Regions from separate parts of the Sporolactobacillus sp. KGMB 08714 genome, predicted to be linked through region 2. Evidence: riboswitches for the same ligand, from Rfam matches in the RefSeq annotation. Region 2 holds a riboswitch; each other region holds the start of a gene.
What was found. Region 2 has a riboswitch for lysine ahead of Q6A92_RS17775 (aspartate kinase). Riboswitches for the same ligand answer to the same signal wherever they lie in the genome.

Region 1: another riboswitch for lysine. It lies ahead of lysA (diaminopimelate decarboxylase); the one in region 2 lies ahead of Q6A92_RS17775 (aspartate kinase).
Region 3: another riboswitch for lysine. It lies ahead of Q6A92_RS11175 (amino acid permease); the one in region 2 lies ahead of Q6A92_RS17775 (aspartate kinase).

What each region holds. Positions count from the first base shown of each region.
Region 1 covers NZ_JAUUBW010000022.1:44,531-52,418, forward strand. The annotation lists gene Q6A92_RS10780 (pseudouridine synthase) at 1-134, opposite strand, end outside; gene Q6A92_RS10785 (spore maturation protein) at 219-752, opposite strand; gene Q6A92_RS10790 (nucleoside recognition domain-containing protein) at 754-1,350, opposite strand; gene Q6A92_RS10795 (D-alanyl-D-alanine carboxypeptidase family protein) at 1,347-2,492, opposite strand; gene scpB (SMC-Scp complex subunit ScpB) at 2,707-3,303, opposite strand; gene Q6A92_RS10805 (segregation/condensation protein A) at 3,272-4,060, opposite strand; gene Q6A92_RS10810 (GNAT family N-acetyltransferase) at 4,293-4,667, opposite strand; gene lysA (diaminopimelate decarboxylase) at 4,815-6,143, opposite strand; lysine riboswitch at 6,278-6,447, opposite strand; gene Q6A92_RS10820 (spore germination protein) at 6,510-7,888, opposite strand, start outside.
Region 2 covers NZ_JAUUBW010000056.1:81,457-89,344, forward strand. The annotation lists gene Q6A92_RS17750 (helix-turn-helix domain-containing protein) at 522-746, opposite strand; gene sdhB (succinate dehydrogenase iron-sulfur subunit) at 882-1,658, opposite strand; gene sdhA (succinate dehydrogenase flavoprotein subunit) at 1,671-3,422, opposite strand; gene Q6A92_RS17765 (succinate dehydrogenase cytochrome b558 subunit) at 3,459-4,067, opposite strand; gene Q6A92_RS17770 (YslB family protein) at 4,263-4,787, shown strand; gene Q6A92_RS17775 (aspartate kinase) at 4,874-6,106, opposite strand; lysine riboswitch at 6,286-6,462, opposite strand; gene uvrC (excinuclease ABC subunit UvrC) at 6,523-7,888, opposite strand, start outside.
Region 3 covers NZ_JAUUBW010000023.1:80,854-88,741, forward strand. The annotation lists gene Q6A92_RS11165 (Hsp20/alpha crystallin family protein) at 253-717, opposite strand; gene recQ (DNA helicase RecQ) at 1,099-2,904, shown strand; lysine riboswitch at 2,988-3,168, shown strand; gene Q6A92_RS11175 (amino acid permease) at 3,493-4,980, shown strand; gene Q6A92_RS11180 (hypothetical protein) at 5,295-5,603, shown strand; gene Q6A92_RS11185 (DUF1516 family protein) at 6,205-6,534, shown strand; gene Q6A92_RS11190 (aminotransferase class I/II-fold pyridoxal phosphate-dependent enzyme) at 6,875-7,888, opposite strand, start outside.

The DNA of each region.
Region 1 (7,888 bases), on a different contig from region 2:
CCGGCCGCTACTTTTGTTCCGAGCACTGTTACGGTCTGCCCGTTGACCTTGATGCGGCCGTCTTTGATCAGCTCTTCTGCCTTTCTTCTTGATGCAGCGCCTGACTGGGCAATGACTTTCTGCAATCGTTCCATCTTTCCACCTCAGAAATATCATAACGCCGGCGGAAACTTTTCTCAAGTTTCAATCTTTATTCACTCCCGCGTTGCGAATATCGTTCACTTTCCGAAGGCGAGAGTGACAATCAGGACCGCACAGATTACGCCGACTGCATCGGCCAGCAGGCCGACTTTAAGGGCATCGCCGATCTTTTGAATGCCCACGGCGCCGAAATAAACCGTGACGACATAAAATGTCGTATCCGTACTTCCCTGCATAACCGAGGCCAGCCGCCCGATAAAAGAATCCGGCCCGTGCGTTTTAATCAGATCGCTCATCAGGCCGAGCGCTCCCGTTCCCGAAATCGGGCGCAGGATCGCCAGCGGAACGACTTCGGGCGGTATGCCGACGGCCGCGAGCAGCGGTTCAATAAAATGGATCAGGGCATCCATCGCCCCGGATGCCCGGAATACGGCGATCGCGGTCAGCATGCCGACAAGAAACGGCATGATGGAGACGGCAAGCGAAAAGCCTTCTTTTCCTCCTTCCACAAAAGCTTCGTATGAAGGAATGCGCTTATATGTCCCGTATAAGAGAATGATCCCGATAAGAGACGGGATCAGCCAGACAGAAAGTGCGGTCACGGTCGTCAATTTATTTTTTCCTCTCCTTTCGTTTGCGGCGGTAATAAAAGAAACGGTCAATCAGAATGGCCGATAGGGTCGTACACAAGGTGGCCAGCAGAGTCGGCCCGACAATATCTGTCGGGGAGGAAGACCCGTACTTGATCCGGATGGCAATGACGGTTGTCGGAACGAGGGTCAGGCCGGATGTATTCAACGCCAGCAGCGTAATCATCGACCGGCTCGGTTTCTTGCTTCCCCCGTTCAGTTTTTTCAGCTCTTCCATGGCTTTAATCCCCATCGGTGTAGCTGCATTCCCAAGTCCGAACAAATTAGCGATCGTGTTCGATAAAATATAGCCCATTGCCGGGTGATCGGCGGGCACCTCGGGGAAAAGCAGTCTCATGACCGGCTTGAATAAGCGGCTCACTTTTTCCAGCAGTCCCGATTTCTCCGCAATTTTCATTAATCCGAGCCAGAAAATAAGCACACTGATCAGGCCGATACAGATAGCTACCGCGTCTGAAGCCGATTGAAAAACGGCCTGACTGACAAGATTCATTGTCCCGTGAAACGCCGCATACGCCAGGCCCGCGATGAATAAAGCCACCCATATGATATTAATCATGGCAGTTCATTTCCCGAAACGGCCGCATTCAAAAAATCCGTGAATAGGGTCCAGAATCCCCCGCTTTTCTTTTTTTCCTGTTCGTAGAAAAGAGGAATTTCGCCAATTTCCCGGCCGTCGAGCAGAATTTTAACGCGCCCTGCCGGTGACGGAGGCACCCAATTTTTAGTCTGCAGCGGCGGCTTGATCAGGATCAGTTTTTTTGTAAAGCTTCTTTGTTCGTCTTTGGAAAGCGGAAGAAAAAGCGACCTGGAAGCATAAAGATGTCCGCGATAGAAGGGATCCGTATTAGCTCTGATTTCCCCCTTTCTCACCACTTCTGTCTGCTGATATTCAGAAAACGCCCATTCAAACAGATTTCTGTGATCCAGCCAGTCGTTGCCGTCATTGAGCGTGACCGCAATCAGATTCAGATGATTTTTTGAAGCAGTGGAAATCAGCGTGCGCCCGGCCGTTTTGGTGAATCCCGTTTTTCCGCCTGTCGAGAAAGAATATTGAGTGAGCATCTTATTTTTATTCCGCCAGACACGCATGCCCTCCTTATTGGTTGCCGCTGCCTTGTAAACTTTTGTTTGAACAATTTTTTGGAAAAGGGAGTGACTCATCGCGTACTGGGTGAGAATGGCCATATCTTCCGCTGTCGAATAATGATCGGGATTATCGAGCCCGTTCGAATTCGTAAAATGTGTATGCGTCATCCCGAGCAGCCGGGCTTTCTCATTCATCCTAAAGACAAATCCGGCCTCGCTTTGCCCCACTGCTTCGGCTATGGCTACTGCAGCATCGTTCCCGGAGCGGAGCATCAGACCGTAGACCAGATCCGCCAGCCTGATTTTTTCCCCTGGCTTAAGATAGATTGAGGACCCTTCGGTTTTGACGGCCTGGGGGCTTATCGTCACCATTCGGTTCATTTTGCCCGACTCGATGGCCAGGACGGCGGTCATTACCTTGGTTATACTGGCAATCGGAAGTTCTTCCGTACCGTTTTTCTCATATAAAATACGGCCTGATGAACGATCCATTAATACGGCTGCCTGTGCCGAGACCCCCGGTCCCGCACCGAGGGCCTGTCCGGGAAGAAAAGAAAAACAGATTGCCGTACAAAAGAAAATGCAGGCCGCTTTTTTTAACGTGACCCTCATGACACCCATCCCCTGTCCTGACGTTAATACAAACTTATGCTTGGACAGGCGGATTATGAGTATGAGTGAATCTTTTTCGTCGCGTTTTGAGAAACAGGGAATAGACAGGGGAGCAGGAAAAGAACGGGGCTGACCGCGCACGGCCCGGGCAGCGGGAGATCGATGCAGTCATAAACAAACGATCTCCCGATTTGTTTTCGAAAGGAGCGGAACGTTATAAATCTTTTATTGTTTCTTTATATTTATCGTAGAAAAGATCAAAAGCGTCAAGCTGCTCGTTCGGGTGGATCGTCTCATTCAACAGCGGCGGCAGGTCGTCGATCGTGTGCAGTCCGAAATAATCCAGAAAAACGGATGTGATTCCATAAAGAATCGCCCGTCCCGTTCCCTCGGCCCGACCGACTTCTTTAATCAGGCCCTTTGCCATCAGTGTATGGAGTGCTCTCTCCGACTTGACCCCTCGCACTTCTTCGACGGCTACCCGGGAAATGGGCTGCTTGTAAGCGATGATCGCAACCGTTTCCAGTGCAGCCTGCGAAAGCGGGGCCGTTTGGGGAATGGCCGTGAATTTTTCAGCGTATGCTGCCATAGAAGGCTTCGTCGTCATCCGGTAACCGTCCGGCAGGTCGACGATCATCAGGCCGGAAGCCTTGTTTTCCAGCCTGTCCTTTTTCAGTTTCTCAACCGTGTTTCTGATTTCTTTTTCGGAACAGTCCGGAATGACCCCTTTGATTTGATCCATCGTCAGGCCTTCTTCGCCGGTCAGATAGAGAAGGCCCTCAATAATTGAACACATCTGTTCCTGATTCAAACTGATCAGCTCCTTTTTCAAGCCCGACCACAATATCGGCAAAATTTGTTTCCTGCACACAATAGATTGCATTTTTTTTCATAAGTTCCAATAAGGCCAGAAAGGTAACGATCACGCTGGTCCGATCCGGACGGCGAAAAAAGGAATCGAAACGGATCGGGCGCCCGGCGCGCTTCAGAGCGTTGAGCATTTCGTTCATTTGATGTCCGATCGGAAGCGGCTGCCGGTTAATTTTTGTGTCAAGGGGCTCTTCCAGCCTTTTGCGGATCATCATCCGCTGAACGGCCTTCAGCATATCGTGAATCGTCGCCCGCCCGGATACGGGAATCGGCGCTGCGTCCCGGTTTGTATAACAGCTCAGATCGCTTGGAAGTTTTGAGAAAAGCTGCAGCCGTTCCGTCTCGTTTGTTCTCAGTGCCTCGGCCGCTTCCTTATAACGCCGGTAGTCGATCAGCTGCTGCATGAGCGCCTCACGGCTTTCCTCCGGATCCTCGTAGGATTCGTCCGCTTCTTCATCAGGCAGTGCAGGTTTCGGAAGCAGCATCCGGCTTTTCATAGCAACGAGCGTTGCAGCCATCACCAGATACTCGCTGGCTACATCCAGATTAAGTTTTTGCATCTGATGGATAAAATCCAGATATTGGTCGGTGATTTCCGCAACCGGAATATCGTAAATATCGATTTCCAGTCTCTTGATTAAATGCAGAAGCAAATCAAGAGGCCCCTCGAAAGCATCAATTTTCACTGTGTACTCCAAACTTCATCCCTCTGATTCATGCCTGACGGCAATATCAACGCCTAAGCGTATGTATCCGTGCATCTGCTCCCAGCCAGTGCCGCCGGGTTCGCAGGGCCCGCCGGACATGGCCTGCTTTCTTTTATTCCGGTCCGTCCGTCCGGGGGAGACTTTCCCGCCCTCCGTAAAGTCCTGCCGCATGCAATCTGAGAGAGCAGATGGCTTCCCCCTGCTGAAATGAAAAAAGAAACCCTTACTCCTTGGTTTCTTTTTCTTCTTCACGGAAGCAGTTATCAAAATAAGATTTTATTGCGGCCGACGGCATCACCTGAACATTTTCACCGAGCGCCCCGCCCAGGGCAAGAATAATCGCCTTGCCGATGCCCTGGGCCCGATACGACGGGTTGACGCTGATATGTTCGATTTCCGCCTCATGGTCGTCCTTAAAATGGATACCGATCACACCGATGATGTCGTCCCCGTCTTTCCATAAAAACAACTGCCATTTTTCGTCTTCTTCGTACTTTTTTATCGTCTGCAGAAGCGCCTTTATCTCTTTCTCCGACGGGACAAAAGACAGCAAACCCATTGCTATCTTTTCATAACTCTTTTTGTAACGAATCAGCATTTTTTGACCCCTCATTACCACGAGATAATGAATTTTGCGCACGTGAACCTTCTTCTAAAATAGATCACGCTCTATATTATAACCAAAAGCGGTGAAAAGTGCATCTATAGAATCGGGGAGCCGGTTTCACGCCGCCTGAAGATGGAATCATTGGCGCGACGAGAAGGTTCGCAGCGGTACATCGTTCCGGATCAGATCCTCATAAGTCTCTCTGCGCACGACAATGGATGCCTCTCCGTCTTCTACAAAAACGACCGCCGGATTCGGCAGCCTGTTGTAGTGGCTGGCCATCGAATATCCGTAGGCTCCGGTACAGAAAACAGCCAGAATATCGCCCATTTTGCACGATTCGGGAACAAAAGCATCCTTAATCAGGACGTCGCCGGTTTCACAGCATTTTCCGGCAATCGTTACTTTTTTTTCCGCCGGTTCATCGGCACGGTTCGCACAGATGGCTTCATAATTTGCCTGATACAGAGCCGGACGGATATTATCGGTCATTCCTCCGTCGATGGAGATGAATTCCCGGATACCCGGAATAGTTTTTGACGAACCGAGCGTGTAAAGTGTCGTTCCTGCTTCGCCGACGATCGAGCGGCCCGGCTCAATCCAGACCTCGGGTATACGGAGGGAATGGCGTGCACACTCATCCTCAATCGTGTCGGCAATCACGTCAATGAAGCGGCCGATCGGAAGCGGATGGTCCTTGCTGGTGTACTTGATTCCGAATCCGCCGCCGACATTCAGTACCTTCATGCGAAAATGCATGTGGTGTTCCCACTCGTTCATATGGCTGAAGAGTGCCCGGATGGCTCTGATAAATCCCTCCGTCTCGAAAATCTGTGAACCGATATGACAATGGAGGCCCTTCAGAATAAGATGCTCAGAATGGAGAGCCAGGAAGACGGCCCTTTCGGCCATTCCGTTGTCCAGATTAAATCCGAACTTGGTATCGTCATGCCCGGTCATAATAAATTCATGTGTATGTGCTTCAACCCCCGGTGTGATCCTGAGCAGAATCTCTATTTTCTGTCCTCTTGCGGCACACATCTGCTCAAGCATGCTCAATTCCGAAAAATTATCAACGATGACCGTGCCTATTTTGGCATCCAGGGCCCGGGCCAGCTCATCCGCCGATTTGTTATTGCCGTGAAAGTGGATACGTTCCGGCGGGAATCCCGCTTTCAGAGCGGTATAGAGTTCGCCGCCTGAAACGACATCGAGCGAAAGGCCGAAATCACCCGCGAGCTGAATCATCGCGAGCGTTGAAAAAGCCTTGCTGGCATAGGCAATCTGCCAGTTCAGGGCGCTGTGTCTGGAAAAGGCCTCCTGAAACAGCCTGATTTTCTGTTTTATCAGTGCCGTATCATAAACATAAAGCGGCGTTCCGAACTTTTCCGCAAGCCGTACGGCATCCGATCCGCCGATATAAAGATGACCGTTTTTCCCAATCGTTTGTGTCCCGTGCAAAGAAATCTCCTCCCTCCGTCATGCCGATACACATTCGCCCGATTTCCGTTTCATCGCTTCGTCGATTCAGAGGATGCCCGGGGCGATAGCACAAATAAGACCTGTATAGCGAAGTGTATACAGGCCCTGTCGTATCTGTTCGCCCGAAAAGTGCTCCACCGCTTCATCATTTATCGGCAGTGAGACCGACGGCAGCCCGGCAGCCTGCTCCTGGGAAAAAAGACGTTCCGGCAAGTTGATCTTTCCGGAATGATGTCTGCTTCCCGGGCTCCCATTCCGTACTCATTTGCCTTGCTCCTCATATCTATTGAAAGGATGATCGTGTGTGAAATTTAGTGTCAGTGTACCATGATCGGGAGATAAAGACAAGTTTTAATTCGGTTTGCTTTTCGGCGGCTGCCGATATTTATCAAGCGGACGGACAATACTGGGGCGGAGCACAGATGTCGGCATCGCCCGGCGCATCAGTATATTGTAGAGGCCGGTCGGGTTAAAGGGGATAAACGGCCATAGATAGGGTGTATTCAGATTTTTCACATGCGAAAGATAGATGATGGTTAAAGTGATTACAATCATGAAACCGGGTACATGAAAAAAAGCGACCGTCAGGATCAGCAGGATCCGGATAATTTTATTGGCCAGCTGCAGATCATAGCTCGGCGTCGCGAATCCGCCGACCGCGGAAACGGAAGTATAGAGAATCACTTCCGGTACGAAGACGCCTGCTTCGATGGCAATCTGTCCGATCAGGACGGCGGCAATCAGGCCGAGTGCCGTCGAGAGCGGCGTCGGCACATGGATCGCAGCCATCCGCAAGGTTTCGATACCGACCTCCGCAATCAGGATTTGAACGACCAGCGGAATATGAAAGTCTTTTTTGTCCGGTCCGATGAAACTCAGCTGTGACGGGAGCAAATGATCCTGCACGAGCAAAAGCCAGAGAGGCACGAGAAAAATAGAGCCGAATATAGCAATAAAACGCACCCACCGTTCAAATGCGCCCGATATGGTGACCTGCCGGTATTCTTCGGCATGCTGTATATGATGAAACAATGTGGTCGGCAGAATCATGGCACTGGGAGAAGTGTCCGTAATCATAACGATGTGGCCCTCCAGGATGTGTGCGGCCGCTACATCCGGACGTCCGGTGTAGCGTGCGAGCGGAAACGGATTCCATCCCTGTTTAAGAATAAATTCCTCCACAGCGTTGTCCGCCATCGGAATTCCGTCGATTTTGATAGACTGAAGTTCTTTTTTTATTGTTTTAATCAGGCCCGGGTTGGCCACATCCTTTAAATAGCACAGGCTCACATCGGTTTTCGACCGCAAACCGACCTGGATTAAGTCGCTGCGAAAGCGCGGATCGCGAATCCGGCGGCGGATCAGGCCGGAATTTTCAATAATATTTTCTGTAAATCCGTCTTTTGATCCGCGGACGACTTTCTCGACCTCAGGTTCTTCCGGCTGGCGTCCGGGATAATGGCGCAGATCGATGCTGAAACCGCTCGTCTCGCCGTCAACCAATACGATCATCCGTCCGGTGAGCAGCCGGTCGACCGCGTCATCGATCGTCTGTATCTCCTCGACCTGTTCGTGAACAAGATGCTGCTTAATTTCCTGAAAAACATCGGAAACGTGCTCATTACGGTTGGAGAGGCGCATAAACTCGCGCATCATAACGACTAAAATGCTCGTATCCATCAGACTGTTCGTATAATAAATCTTGCTTTCCCGCCCGAGTATCTTAATGC
Region 2 (7,888 bases):
GAAACTTTATAAATTAACGCGGGATCCTCCGGCGTTTGAAAAATCTGAGAACAGGAAATGCCGCTTTTCAAAATAAAAAAACTCGTGAATACGCTCAGCACGTCGCCGGCCATCCAGCAGCCGCAGCGAAATGAAAACCGTTCACGGGTTATCGGTCCCTGATTATTGGCCGGTCTTTGCTCTGAGGATCACTTCATTTATAAGATCCGGCCGGCACCCTTGATCGTCCTATAAACAAGGCGATCGGTCCTGTGGTCCGTCCGCATTTTCCGATCGCCCGTCGCAAACGATATAAAATTGTTTTTCTGTTCCGGCAGCCGTTTTCTGCCGCAGGTACGGCTCCTTCAATCGAACTTTCATTAAATCCGTCCCGGGGGAAATAAGTCCGGAATCCTTCCTAATCCAATGGCAGGAAATCGCCGGAAAGTTTGAGATTAATAACATTCGGGCGCGGAATCTGTCTATATTCCAGTTCACCCCGGGAAACAACAGCCGGCTCTTTTGTCAGGAGCCGGCCAGTGCTATAATTTTAATTCTCCGAGCCTGAGCAGTTCGACAACCGCCTGGGACCGTCCTTTCACACCCAATTTCTGCATCGTGTTTGAGATATGATTGCGGACGGTTTTTTCACTGATAAAGAGTTCTTTGGCAATGTCCCGGGTTGTTTTATCCTGAACAAGCAATTCAAAGACTTCTCTTTCCCTCTTCGTCAGCAACGGCTTTGGACGATGGTATTCTTCCTTCAACAATTCCCCCTCCTTGCTCAGCAGTAGAGCGGGCGGGGAAGGCTTTTAGTCCCTACATTTTATGAAAACGGCAAATGATTCGTGAGCGGGATTTTCAGAAAGAGCCGATATAAAATCCTGTCCGAATAAGTGCCATTACTGATTATTGTCGCTTCCGAAGAAGTCCCGGAAAGACTGCGCCATTGTCGCCCGGTTCAAGGCGGCAATCGATGTCGTCAGCGGAATGCCTTTCGGGCAAACCTCGACACAGTTCTGCGAGTTACCGCAGCCTTCGATTCCGCCCTTGCCCATAATGGTCCGCAGCCGTTCTGCTTTGTTCATCGCTCCGGTCGGATGGGTAACGAACAGTCTGACCTGTGAAAGCGGGGCGGGGCCGATGAAACTGGATTTACTGTTCACGTTCGGGCAGGCTTCCAGGCAGACGCCGCAGGTCATGCATTTGGCCAATTCATAGGCCCACTGGCGTTTGCTTTCGGCCATGCGCGGCCCGGCACCGAGATCGTACGTTCCGTCGATCGGAATCCATGCCTTTACTCTCTTTAAAGCGTCGAACATTCTGGTGCGGTCGACAATCAGATCGCGGACAATCGGGAAGGTGCCCATCGGAGCGAGATGAACAGGTTTTTCCAATTTATCGATCAATGCCGTGCACGCCTGGCGCGGCCTGCCGTTGATAACCATCGAACATGCGCCGCAAACTTCTTCCAGGCAGTTCATCTCCCACTGCGGAGCGGTGGTCTCCTCTCCTTTAGCATTCACCGGATTGCGCCGGATGGCCATTAAAGCTGAAATCACATTCATATTCTGCCGGTAAGGGACGTCAAAAGCCTCTTCATAAGGGGTCGCATCCGGCCCATCCTGTCGTTTAATGATTAGCCGCACGGTTTTTGTTGCTGTCTCAACTTCACTCATGATCTTTCCCCCTTAATGCGCTTTTGTGTAGTCACGTTTCCGCGGCTTAATCAGCGAAATGTCGACATCTTCGTATTCAAAGTCGGGGCCGTTTTTAGCCGGATTGAATTTTGCCTTAGTCGTTTTCAGCCAATCCGGATCATTTCTGTCGGGAAATTCCGGTTTATAATGAGCGCCGCGGCTTTCATTCCGGTTATACGCCCCAAGCGTGATGACGCGGGCGAGTTCAAGCATATTCCAAAGCTGGCGGGTAAAAGAGGCACCGCTGTTGTTCCATTTTGACGTATCATTAATATCGATATTTTTATAGCGTTCCATTAATTCCTGAATTTTTTCGTCTGTCTGGAGCAGCGTCTTGTTTTCACGGACAACAGTCACATACTTCGTCATCCATTCACCGAGCTCTTTATGCAGCACATAAGCGTTCTCCTTACCGTCGAGGCCCATGATGCCTTCAAACTTTTCCTGTTCCTTTTTAAGGGCATCATCATAAAGCTTGGAGGAAATATCATCGCTCTGTTTATCAAGATTCTCCACATAACGGACAGCATTGGGTCCGGCAACCATGCCGCCGTAAATTGCCGACAGCAGTGAATTGGCGCCGAGACGATTGGCGCCGTGATACTGATACTCGCATTCGCCGCAGGCGAACAGGCCCTTGATATTCGTCATCTGGTTAAAATCGACCCACATTCCGCCCATTGAATAGTGAACAGCCGGGAAGACGCGCATCGGCACTTTGTGTGGATCTTCACCGACAAATTTCTCATAGATATCAATAATACCGCCCAGTTTGACATCGAGCTCATGATTGTCCTTAAAGGAGAGATCAAGATAAACCATATTCTCCCCGTTAAGCCCCAGGTGCTGATTTATACAAACATCAAAGATTTCGCGCGTTGCAATATCCCGCGGAACGAGGTTTCCGTAATGCGGATATTTTTCTTCAAGGAAGTACCACGGCTTTCCGTCTTTATACGTCCAAATCCGTCCTCCTTCGCCGCGGGCGGATTCGCTCATCAGCCTCAGCTTGTCCTCACCGGGAATAGCCGTCGGATGGATCTGAATAAATTCACCGTTAGCAAAATAGACGCCCTGCTGATAAAGGCTCGATGCCGCGGATCCGGTATTAATCATTGAGTTCGTTGACTTGCCGAAGATAATGCCGAGGCCGCCGGTCGCCATGATGACCGCGTCCGCTCGGAACACCGAGATCTCCATCGATTTCATATTCTGAACGACAATTCCCCGGCACACCCGATCTTCATCAAGAACAGCCGAGAGAAATTCGACATACTCATGTTTATGAACGAGTCCCTCGGTTTCAAACCGTCTGACCTGTTCATCCATCGCATAGAGAAGCTGCTGGCCTGTCGTAGCGCCCGCATAAGCCGTCCGGTGGTACTCGGTCCCGCCGAAGCGCCGAAAATCGAGCAGCCCTTCAGACGTACGGTTGAACATGACGCCCATGCGGTCCATTAAATGAATGATGCCCGGTGCCGCCTCGCACATCGCCTTGACCGGCGGCTGATTGGCGAGAAAGTCGCCGCCGTAAATCGTATCGTCAAAGTGCTGCCACGTTGAATCGCCTTCGCCTTTTGTATTGACGGCACCGTTAATGCCTCCCTGCGCGCACACGGAATGCGACCGCTTAACCGGAACTACTGAAAATAGTTCGACTTCAACACCTGCTTCCGCTGCTTTTACCGTGGACATTAAACCGCCGAGGCCCCCGCCTACAACGATAATTTTTCCTTTACTCAATAGGCTCACCCCTTAATAGATTACTGAACTTGCTTTTTAAGCGATAAATGCGAATAGGGCCCGGATGCCGACATAGCCCAGCAGAACAAAAATGACGGCGACCACATAAGTGCCGATTCTTTGCGAGTGCGGGGATACAAGAATGCCCCAGTGCACACAGAACGACCAAAGCCCGTTAGAGAAGTGAAAAACAGCTGACAGGATTCCGATCATATAAAAAGCAATCATCCATGGATTGGTGAGAAGATGGGCCATCATTTCATAATTCAATGGCGTCCCGAGTGCCATGGCAACTCTTGTTTCCCAGACATGCCAGGCAAGAAAAATAACCAGAAACAAACCGGACAGCCGCTGCAGCAAAAACATCCAGTTTCTAAAAAAGCCAAAATTTCCGACATTATTTTTTGCCGTAAATGCCATGTAAATTCCGTAAATTGCGTGATACAAAATCGGTAAATAGATTAAAACGATTTCCAAAAAGAGCAGATATGGAAGATGTTCCATAAAAGACGCCGCTTGATTGAAGGCGTCCGATCCCTTGGTTGCCTGAAAGTTGACAGTCAGGTGGACTATCAGGAACAGACCGACGGGGATAACCCCCAGCAGAGAATGCAGACGGTGCCAGGCGAAATCATTTTCAGCCATGATGCTTCCCCCTCCGACAGAAATGTTAGCGCTTATATTTGGCCGGTTGTGAATCTTTAATGACATTTTTTTGTCACAAATTCATTGTAACCCTCGGTTTTTTGACAGTCAAATGAAAAATTGAAAACGCTGTCTTTTATGGCCGTAGTGATTTGAAGGAAAAAAAGATATAATAGTCGGAGAGGAGATGAAGAAATGACACGAGGCGACATCTATCCGCAGCCCGAGCACTTTGGCGATGCCAGCGTTCCGGCTTTCGGTTATGAGTTGATCAGAAACGAATTGATACCCGAACTGCTCGGGGAAGAAACCGCATCGATTCTTTATTGGTCCGGGCGAAAGATCGCAAGGCACTACCCGTTGGATAACGAGGAGCAGCTGGCGGATTTTTTCACACAGGCCGGATGGGGAACATTAACGATGCTCGAAAAGGGGAAAAGCAAAATTACTTTTGATTGCCGTTCAGCCCTCATTGAATCAAGAATTAAGGATCATCCCGAATCCGTTTCTTTTGCTCTGGAGGCCGGTTTCATTGCCGAGCAAATGCAGCGGATTCTCGGATTTATGGCGGAGAGCTATACGGATATACGGAAAGGCCGTGAAAAGAAAGCCTTATTTACAGTTAAATGGGACGCGAAAGATCCGATTGACAGAAACACAGAGCCGGCGACGCGGACTGCCCGAAAAAAAATGAAAAACGATACGCTCGGCTCATTTTAAATAGCATTTAAAAAATAAAAGAAGCCCGCCGGGATTTATGATTGTCTCCGGGGACTTTTTTTTTACGGCCTGTGCGCAGAATTGAATCAAAAACGGATCGATTCCTGCTCCGCAAGGTGAAAAGTTTCATGAAGCGTATCCAGTGCTTCCAGAAGCTTGTCTTCATCGATGATTGTCGAAACCTTAATTTCAGAAGTGCTGATCATCTTGATTTTGATATTTTCGGCAGCCAGTGCATGAAACATCCGGGCAGCCACCCCGGGATTTGAGGCCATGCCGGAGCCGATAATTGATACTTTGGCCAGTTCGGATTCAAAAACCAGCTGGTGAAAGGCCAGTTCTTTCACCTGAGCGCGCAGCACTTCAACCGTTTCGTTCAGTACATCGCGATCAATTGTAAACGAAAGGCTTGTTTTTTCCTCGTTAAGTACATTCTGAACGATCACATCAATATTGATGTGCCGCTTGGCGAGCGCATCAAACACCCGCGATACTGCGTCGACACTGTTCGGAAGGCCAAGCAATGTCACTTTCGTTACGTTTTTCTCAAATGCAAGTCCTCTGACGGCCTTTGACTTCTCCATTGCTACTTCCTCCTTAATGACCGTGCCTTCTTCATCTGTAAAAGATGAGCGTACAACCAGTTCGATATGGCTGTTCTTCGCATATTCGACGGCCCTCGGGTGGAGAACACCCGCACCAAGGTAAGCCATTTCAAGCATCTCATCATAGCTGATTTCTTTCAGCTTCCTGGCCTTGCCGACATAACGCGGATCTGTTGTAAAGACACCAGTGACATCCGTGTAAATTTCACATTTTTCGGCACCGAAAGCCGAAGCCAGTGCGACGGCCGACGTGTCCGATCCACCGCGCCCGAGCGTCGTGATCTCACCTTTTTCCGTAACCCCCTGGAAGCCGGCGACGATGACAACCCGTCCTTCTTTCAAGTGCGGGCGGATCTGTGATGTATCGATGGACCCGATCCGTGCACACTCATGAACGTCCTCTGTCCTGATCCCTGCCTGCCAGCCCGTAAAAGAAATCGCCGGGCAGCCGCGTTCAATCAGTACCATCGCCAGGAGAGCGATCGTCACCTGTTCACCCGTCGACAGGAGGACGTCCATCTCCCGTTTTGACGGCCTGTCCGAGATCTCACCAGCCATCGACACCAGTTCGTCCGTTGTCTTGCCCATCGCAGAAACGACGACAATCAGCTGACTGCCGGCCTTCTTCCTGTCGATGATCCTGTCCGCGACCTTCTGAAGCCGCTCCACCGTCGCTACCGATGTTCCACCAAACTTCATCACTGTTAAAGCCACTCTTCCTCGCTCCTTTAGTTATTGGCCGGCATAAGATCTGCCGCCGCCCCTCTCTCGCCCTCTATACAGAAACAGCGGGACCCTTGAAAGAGCACGTACTTCCTTAAATTTCGAACATCTTCGCTGATAAAAAGAACAGCGAGAATCCCCGCTGCTGAACAATCGAACGTTTTCCAACATGCTGAGATAGTTCTCCACACCCATGAGTGTGACAGCTCTGCGCTTATTCAGCGCAGATCCAGCCGGCTGCGTGATGAACCGCTTCCGGCTTCGGCAGGCTCCCCTTTCCGCCGCGGTCGGTGAAGTTCACCCTTCTCGCGCGGTTTAGTCATGAAGACCGCTCCTCTATCACTAGATATTTGAAAAAATTAAGTTACGGAAATTATAACAAAATTCATGTTTTGAAACAACACCTTTTAAGAAGGATCGCTCAAATATTTTTTAACGTTCTCCGCTATTTTATGCGGCAGGCCGGCTTCCATTAAATTCTCGCTGCTTGCCTCGCGAATTTTCTTTACAGAGCCGAATTTCCGCAGCAGTGCTTGCTTCCGCTGTTTGCCGATTCCCGGGATATCGTCCAGTACGGAATGGATCATCGCTTTGTTCCTGACCTGCCTGTGGAATGTAATAGCAAAGCGGTGCACTTCATCCTGAATGCGCTGCAGCAGATAAAAAGCCTGACTGTTTCTGGCAAGAGGAACAGGCAGCGACTGCTCGCCCGCGACCAGCTGCGAAGTCCGGTGCTTATCATCCTTGACAAGGCCGCAGACAGGAATATAAAGGCCGAATTCATTTTCCAGAACATCAATGGCTGCGGCAAGCTGTCCTTTGCCGCCGTCGATCAGAATCAGATCCGGCAGAACAGCAGCCTCTTTAAGCAGCCTCGTATAGCGGCGGCGGACGACCTCTTTCATTGTCGCGTAATCATCCGGACCTTCGACCGTCTTAATGCGGTATTTACGATAATCGTTTTTTTTCGGGCGGCCGTCCTCAAAAACAACCATGGCCGAAACGGGATCCGTTCCCTGAATATTTGAGTTGTCAAACGTCTCGATCCGGTGCGGTGCCGGCATGTCCAGTGCTTTTCCGAGCTGTTCGACGGCGCCGACCGTTCGTTTTTCGTCGCGTTCAATTAAAGCGAATTTTTCTTTAAGAGCAATCTGCGCATTTTTAACCGCCATCTGCACAAGCTCTTTTTTCCGCCCGCGCTGCGGCTGAAGGACGGCGGTTTTCAACATCTGTCCGGCAAGCTGCCGGTCAACCTGATTAGGGATCAGCACTTCTTTGGGTTTGATATGATTCCGGCGGGAATAAAATTGGCCGATAAAAGTCAGAAAATCCTCTTCCGGTTCCTGATAAAAGGGAAACATCGACGCATCGCGCTCGATTAATTTTCCCTGGCGCATAAAGAAGACCTGAACACACATCCATCCTTTGTCGTAGGCATAGCCGAATATATCCCGGTCATCAAGATCGTTAAGAATCACTTTCTGCTCTTCCATCAAAGTCTCGATGCTGCGGATCTGATCGCGCAGCTCTTTGGCTTTTTCAAAATTCAGCCGGTTTGACGCGTCGATCATTTCCTGTTTCAGCCTGAGTTTTACTTCCTGATAGCCGCCGTTCAGAAAATGGGTGATTTCTTCGGTCATTTTCTGAAACGTTTCCTTCGGTATATCATTGACGCATGGCGCAAGGCACTGACCGATATGGTAATACAGACAGACGCGATTCGGCAGGGTCCGGCATTTCCGAAGCGGATAGAGACGGTCAAGCAGCCGCTTG
Region 3 (7,888 bases), on a different contig from region 2:
ACGGAAGAAAGAAATTTTAACGGACATTTCAACAGTGATGGAACGCCCATCCTGAAGGGCCGGTTTGTTATCGATACCTTGGGACACAGTCTGCCGGCCTGATGGCAAGAGGAAAAAAGAAAAGGCTATCCTGACGCTGTCATGGATTAGGCAGGCACTCCAATCTTTGATTGTTCAAAGGGTGCGCAATAGAAAGAATAAAAAGGGACGTCTCATCGTCGAAAAATCGGCTGATGCGGCGCCCTTCTTTTCTCACTCGATCGCCAGTGTGTCGATGGCTTTCGGATGTTTCGGCCCGTGAATTTTCAATATTCCGTTTGAAAATGAGGCACGGGTGCGCGACCGGTCAATGGTATACGGAAGGACGATCAGACGTTCAGCCCGCTCAAACCGTCTTTCGTGTGTCTGGATGTTTTTTTCTTCGTTCTTCGTTTCCATTGAGACATCGTTTTCTATCGCAATCCGGATCCGGTCTCCCAACAGTTCAATATGAATGTTTTCCTGTTTCACACCGGGAAGTTCGGCTTCGACAATCCATTCATCCCCGGATTCGTATTGGCGGACGGAGAATCCGGCGAAAAACGAATGCTTTTCAAAAAAGTCGTCAATCGATTTTAAAATACCGCGAAAAGGATCCTGCTGAAAAAAGGTATCGATCTCATCCATCAGATTTCGTCTTATCGGCAATCGGGGATCCTGATGATCTTTCTGATCCATAATTATCAATTCTCCCTTCATAAAACCAATCTACTTCAGCATATGAGAAATTATATGAATGGTTCGGACGGATAGCGGACGCTTCCGCCGGGCTTCTGATTTTTGGGAAACAACGGTCCGGTTTGTTGAGCCTTTTCACGATCAGGCGCGGCGGCCGATCGTGAAAAGATCGATAGAATCGCTCAAAGTCGGTCGATTCTGAATGGCAGCGGCGGCCGCTGCATCCCGTCGACGGCCAGAAGAGGCGCCTGAAATCGGCCGGTGCCGGACATTTTACGTTCAGGCAGAAAAACGAAACTTGGCCGGATTGGGCGGATCCTGTGATAAAATGAAACTAGTATTTTCGCGGCATGCAAAGGCCGGAAAAAGGTGGTTTCATTGATGCAGGACGCTGTCCACAAAGTATTGAAACAATATTTCGGTTATGATGAATTGCGCAAGGGCCAGGGTGAGATTATTTCGTCTCTGCTGTCCGGCAAAGATACGGTCGGCATCATGCCGACGGGAGGCGGGAAATCGCTCTGTTATCAGATACCGTCCCTGCTTCTCCCGGGGACGACGCTGGTGATTTCCCCGCTGATCTCGCTGATGAAGGATCAAGTCGATGCTCTGGAGAATGCAGGGATTGCGGCGACGTTTATTAACAGCTCGCTTTCTTTCGGCGACGGCAAAAGGCGGCTGAACCAGGCAGCCGCCGGCCGTTACAGGCTGGTGTATGTGGCTCCGGAACGTCTGGAGGTTCCGGCTTTCCAGCAGGCACTTGAGAAGATGAACGTCTCGCTTGTCGCCGTTGACGAGGCCCATTGTATCTCGCAGTGGGGCCATGATTTTCGGCCGAGCTACCGCCTGATTGCGGATATGATTGCCCGCTTCCCGCGCAAGCCTGCCGTCGCCGCTCTGACGGCAACGGCCACTCCGCGTGTTACGGCCGATATCTGCCGGCTGCTCCATATTCCGCAGACCCACGTCGTCATCACCGGATTTGCCCGCGACAACCTTAATTTTCAAGTGATCCGCGGCCAGAATCCGGATGCTTTTTTGCGGGATTATCTAAAAAAGAATCGCGATCAGCCGGGCATTATTTATGCCGCGACGCGCAAAGAAGTGGATCGGCTCTGCGACAGACTGACAACAGACGGATTCGCGGCCGGAAAATATCATGCGGGTCTCTCCGAGGCAGAACGTGCGGCCGGCCAGGAGCATTTTCTCTATGACGATTTATCGGTGCTGGTGGCGACGAACGCTTTCGGCATGGGTATTAACAAGTCGAATGTCCGCTATGTGATTCATTACAATATGCCCCGCAATATTGAGGCTTATTATCAGGAGGCGGGCAGAGCGGGGCGCGACGGTGAAAAAAGCGACTGCATCCTGCTTTTTTCGCCGCAGGATATCCGGCTTCAGAAATTTTTTATCGAACAATCGGAAATGGACGATGCGCTGAAAAATGAGGAATATCATAAGCTTGAACAGATGGTCGGATACTGCCACACGGAGTCCTGCCTGCAGGCTTATATTCTCCGCTATTTCGGAGAACAGAATTCCGAGCCGTGCCGTCACTGCGGCAACTGTCTCGATACCCGCGAAAAAACGGATGTCACGACGGCGGCACAGAAAGTGCTTTCCTGTGTTAAACGGCTGCGCGAGCGTTACGGGAAAACGATGGTGACTAAGGTGCTTGCCGGGGCGGCCGATCAGAAAATCATTCAATATAAACTGAATACCCTGCCGACTTACGGTATTATGAAAGATTTGACACAGCGGCGAATCGGCGAATTTATCGATTTTCTGACCGCCGAGCAGTATTTGGCCCAGCAGGGCGGCGCCTATCCGACTCTGGCACTGACTGCCCGGTCGCTGCCGGTGCTAAAAGGAGAGACACACGTGCTGAAAAAGGGTGCGGTGCGGGCCGTGCAGCTTGAAGTTCATAATGAACTGTTTGAACGGTTGAAAAACGTGCGGAAGCAGCTCGCACAGAAAGAGTACGTGCCGCCCTATATTATCTTTTCTGATCAATCGCTCCGCGAAATGAGCGCGAAGCTGCCTGCGGAAGACCGGGAATTCCTGATGATAAAAGGGGTCGGACAGCAAAAACTGGAAAAATACGGACGCGTATTCATGAAAACGATAGCACAGTATGAAGCGGAGCGGGGCAGCATGAAGGCATCCGTTTCTCCGAACGAATGAAGACAAGAATTGACGATTGCAAAAGGGTTCTATAAAGGGTACAATGACTGTTGGTATTTAAGGCCGATCTCCTCGCATGGACCAGAGGAGGTAGAGGTTGCGGTGTTTAAGACTAGCGTATGGAAGGCATAAGGAAGCCGCTTGACTGTGCGTGAAAGGAAACATCGCCGAAGTGCGCCCGTTGCCTTAACGGGCGTGCTGGGCCCGCATCCGAAGAGGGGCGGGACTGTCACATGAAAACACATGTGATGTGCTATCGACGGAAGACATGGATGGAGAGAGTAAGAGAAGGCTGTATGGAAACATGCCGCCGCTCGGAAAGTCACACGTTTTGAGTGTCAGTTGAAAAAGTATCGCATAGATACCGGTAAGGTTGTGAGAAATTCTTTCCGGGATCGGCAGCCGTATCCGCGCGGGTCCGTGAATGACGCGAGTCGGACAGGCGCCGCCGGTATGTTCCGCCTTTTTTAACGATCCTCCCATGTATGATACATTTCGTCCGTCGTAAGCACGATGCGCTTCCGGCGGTTTTTATTTTCTTCATCTGTCTCCCGAGAGAACGAACAGAAAAAGGGGAGAAAAAGAAAGATGCAGCAGAAGATTGGAAGAAGCATGCAGTATGAAGAAGCGACAAAAAAGCCCAGAACATTAAAGCGCGGTCTGAAATCACGCCATCTGACGATGATTGCGCTCGGCGGAGCGATTGGCACGGGGCTGTTTCTGGCAAGCGGGAACTCGATCTATCAGGCGGGACCGGGCGGGGCCCTGCTTGCTTACGGCATCATCGGCATCATGGTCTATTTTCTGATGACAAGCCTCGGCGAACTCGCCGCCTTTATGCCGACGAGCGGTTCGTTCAGCACCTATGCAGCGCGATTCGTTGACCCGTCATTCGGCTTTGCGCTCGGCTGGAACTACTGGTATAACTGGGCCATCACCATCGCCAGCGAACTGTCCGCGGCAACGCTGATCATGAAATTCTGGTTCCCGGACAGCCCGTCGATACTCTGGAGCGGCCTGTTTTTGCTGATTATTTTTTTACTGAATGCCCTGTCTGTAAAAGGGTACGGCGAATCGGAATATTGGTTTGCTTTTATTAAAATTGCGACGGTCATTATCTTTATCGTTCTCGGCCTTCTGATGATTGTCGGGATTATCGGCGGCGGCGTGCCCGGTTTCCGAAATTTTACGATCGGCGACGCCCCCTTCCACGGAGGCTTTCTGGCGACGTTCGGCGTTTTTCTGGCGGCCGGCTATTCATTCCAGGGCACGGAGCTGCTTGGCGTCAGCGCCGGCGAAAGCACGCATCCGGAGAAAAATGTACCGAAGGCCATGAAAACAATATTTTGGCGGATCCTGCTGTTCTACATCCTGGCTATTTTTATCATCGGCATGATCATACCTTACACCAATCACAATTTGTCGATTACTGACACGATCATGGTCAGTCCGTTTACACTGGTGTTTCAGAAGGCCGGTCTTGCGGTCGCGGCTTCTGTCATGAATGCCGTGATTTTAACTGCGGTGCTTTCGGCCGGCAACTCCGGGCTGTATGCTTCGACGCGGATTCTTTATGCGCTTGCAAGAAAGGGCAAGGCACCCAGGCTTCTCGGCTTTGTCACGAAAAACGGTATTCCGCTCTGGTCGCTGATCATAACGGCGGCATTCGGCTTTCTCGCTTTTCTGGCATCGGGTTTTGGCGACGGTATCGTCTATAACTGGCTGCTCAGTGCTTCGGGCATGTGCGGATTCATTGCCTGGCTCGGCATTGCCGTCAGTCATTGGCGCTTTCGCCGGGCCTATTCCGCTCAGGGAGGAAAACTTGAAAATCTGCCTTATCGTGCGAAGTGGTTTCCATTCGGCCCCCTGTTTGCCTTTGCCGTCTGCATGATCGTCGTCATCGGTCAAAGCATGAACGCCTTTTCGGGCGGAAGGATCGACTGGGGCAACCTGATTGCTTCCTACGTCGGCATTCCCGTCTTTCTGGCCGTCTGGCTGATTGCCAAATGGAAGATGAAGGCGAAATTGATTCCCCTTGAAAAGTGCGATATCTCGCAGAAACACTATGCCGAATAAACGGATGGGACGAAATACGGCCGACTTATGGAAGCGCCGATCGCAGCGTGAATGCGTCATCCGCTCTTCTGGAAGGGATCTGTATTCTTCCGGACAGCAACGAGGGACGATATGCTCTTTCTGAAGGACGATATCACACGCGGCCGGGTGCTAAATTGCGGAAGTGCCCGATATTTTTCTTCCGTCCATTGTACATTCGTATGAATCGTGCCGAAAAGCGTCGGTAAATGCTAAAATCAACGATAGTCATACCGAAATCCGAAAATTCGCACCAAAATGTTAAACGGCCCTGTTTCAGGAGGGTTTGTCGGCCGTTGTATCCGGGTCATCGATTATCGGTCGACACACCAGGCTTATCGGTCAACGCAGCGATTTTATCGGTCGCCGTACTCGCTTTATCGGTCGATATACCGGTTTTATCGGTCATCGGATCCAGTTTATCGGTCGGCACAGTGGATTTAACGATCGGCTCCCGTGCTATCGGTCAACGCAGCGATTTTATCGGTCGCCGTGCTCGCTTTATCGGTCAATGTAGCGGTTTAATCGGTCGCCGTGCTTGCTTTATCGGTCGATATACCGGTTTTATCGGTCATCGCGGCAATATTATCGGTCAATGTACCTGATTTATCGGTCGTGCCCAAATGACGCCGGACTCACCCTGAATCCGGTTGATATCCAAATAGAACCCGGATTGAGGTTGCAGAATAGCACCAGTCATCGTCAGAAAAATGCGGAAAGTCGACTGTGACAGCTAAAGAATTAATAAGTGCGAATAATTGAAATTATAAGATATATATCACCAAGCATTTCCTCCTTTCAACAGCAACGGAGATCATCCTGAACGGCCGCTTGGCACTTTGGGATGCTGTTTGCCGACCTGGATGGGACTATATAAATTTATAATAAACAGCTGACGATGCGCCGTTCGATTTTATCGTCCTCAGCGGGTGCACCCGACTTCGGCACCGGGTATTGCGGCGGTCCGCTCGGTAGCGGCAGGCTTTGTTCCGGCAGCCAATGAAGCATTGCTTATAACGGCTCATCGTTTTTCGGATAGGAGCACTCCCCCGCTTCTGGCCGCACATCGACCGGCGGATTTATTTAGGTCTGCAGAAACCTTCAGGTCGCGGATTGTGAGTCCGGGCGCTTTCCGTGATAAACTGGACAGTGAAATAGAAAAGAGCGGTCCGTTTTTTAACGGAAAAACAACGGGAGGGGCTGTCATTGTTCCACTTTTTAGTACAAACACATAGCGGCATGTGGGGGATCATGGTGTTGCTGTTTATTCTCGGTTTCGCGTTCTATCGGCAGCGCGGATGGAAAATCGGCCTGAGGCTGGCCTATCTTGTGATGATCGTGACCGGCGTGTGGATGCTTGCGTTGAAGGGCTTCCCATGGCTGTTTATTTTAAAGGGTATTCTTGCGCTGATCCTGATCGGCATAATGGAAATGACGCTCGCCAGGCGCAAAAGAAAAGAACCCACTTTCTTTATGTGGCTTCTGATCATCGTTATTTTAATCGTAATTCTGCTGATCGGTTATGGAGTATTCTAAATAATGGCTGCGGCCATGAAGTGGCGTGTCAAAGGGCCGCCCGAAAATAAGAAATCGACAGGCTCATCTGAACCTGTCGATTTTTGTTCCGGAGTCTTAAAATTTTTGCCGATTATTTGTAAGAGTCCGCGAAAGTCCTTAATTGGCTTCGTCCTGCCATCGGTCGACAGCCTTTTGAAGAAGAAACGGAGGACTTTTTGACAGGAGGGAGGCTTCCACGAAAGATCCGGAAAGAAATTGTTTAATAAACTCGGATCTTGAATTTTACAAGGTTTTTGGAATCGGCCCCTTTTTACGGATCAAATCGGAACAGCCTGATCGGCCGGCAGACATTGTTTTGTTATACGTTCGTTGCCTGCAGGATGCCGGAAGCCTGAATCCTTTTTGCGGCTTCGCGCAGGCGGCCTTCGGGTTCCAGCAGTCCTGCACGCACAAACAGATCTCCATGGCTTCCGAATCCGATCCCCGGTGCCATGGCAACATGTGCTCTTTCCAGCAGTGCGCGGACGAACGTCTCCGAAGTATACCCGTCCGGTATTCTGAACCAGCAGAAAAAAGAGCCCTTTGGTGCCTGAACATTCCAGCCGATCGCGCGCAGGCTTTCGACAAGGACGTTCCGGCGCCGTTCGTAGCGTACGCACAGGTCGCGGACGGAGTCCTGGGGACCGAGCAGCGCAGCCGATGCGGCATCCTGTACCGCACCGAACACGTCGCTGTGTGCCATTTCATGAAAACGATTGAATGCCCGGATGATTGAAGCGTTCCCGGCGGCGAATCCGAAGCGCCAGCCGGCCATGTTATAGGTCTTGGACATCGTGCAGACTTCAATGCCCTGTTCTTTTGCGCCCGGCGTCTGCAGGAAACTGCGGGGGCGCACGCCGTCAAATCCGAAGGCGGCATAAGCGAAGTCATGGACGACGGGCAGATGGTACGCCCGGGCGAAAGAAAGGGTGTCGGCAAAAAATTGTTCCGTCGCTACGGCGCCTGTCGGGTTATTCGGATAGTTCAGCATCAGCAGCCGGGCTTTTTCCAGAATCTGATCCGGAATCGTCCGGTAATCCGGCAGAAAGTTATTTTCAGCGCGTACCGGAATGCCGTAGACGTCGGCGCCTGCAAGCGACGGACAGGAAAAATACATCGGATAGCCGGGATCCGTCGTGATCATGATGTCGCCCGGATTCAGCAGAATCTGAGGCAGTGCGGCGATGGCAATGGTTGCCCCGTCAAAAACCGTGATTTCCGTCTCGGGATCGAGCGGCACTCCGTATTCCCGCAAATAGAACGAAGCGATCGCTTCTTTGGCGCTTCGCTTGCCGCCGTACGGCGGATAGCCCTGATTCTCCGGAAGCCGCGC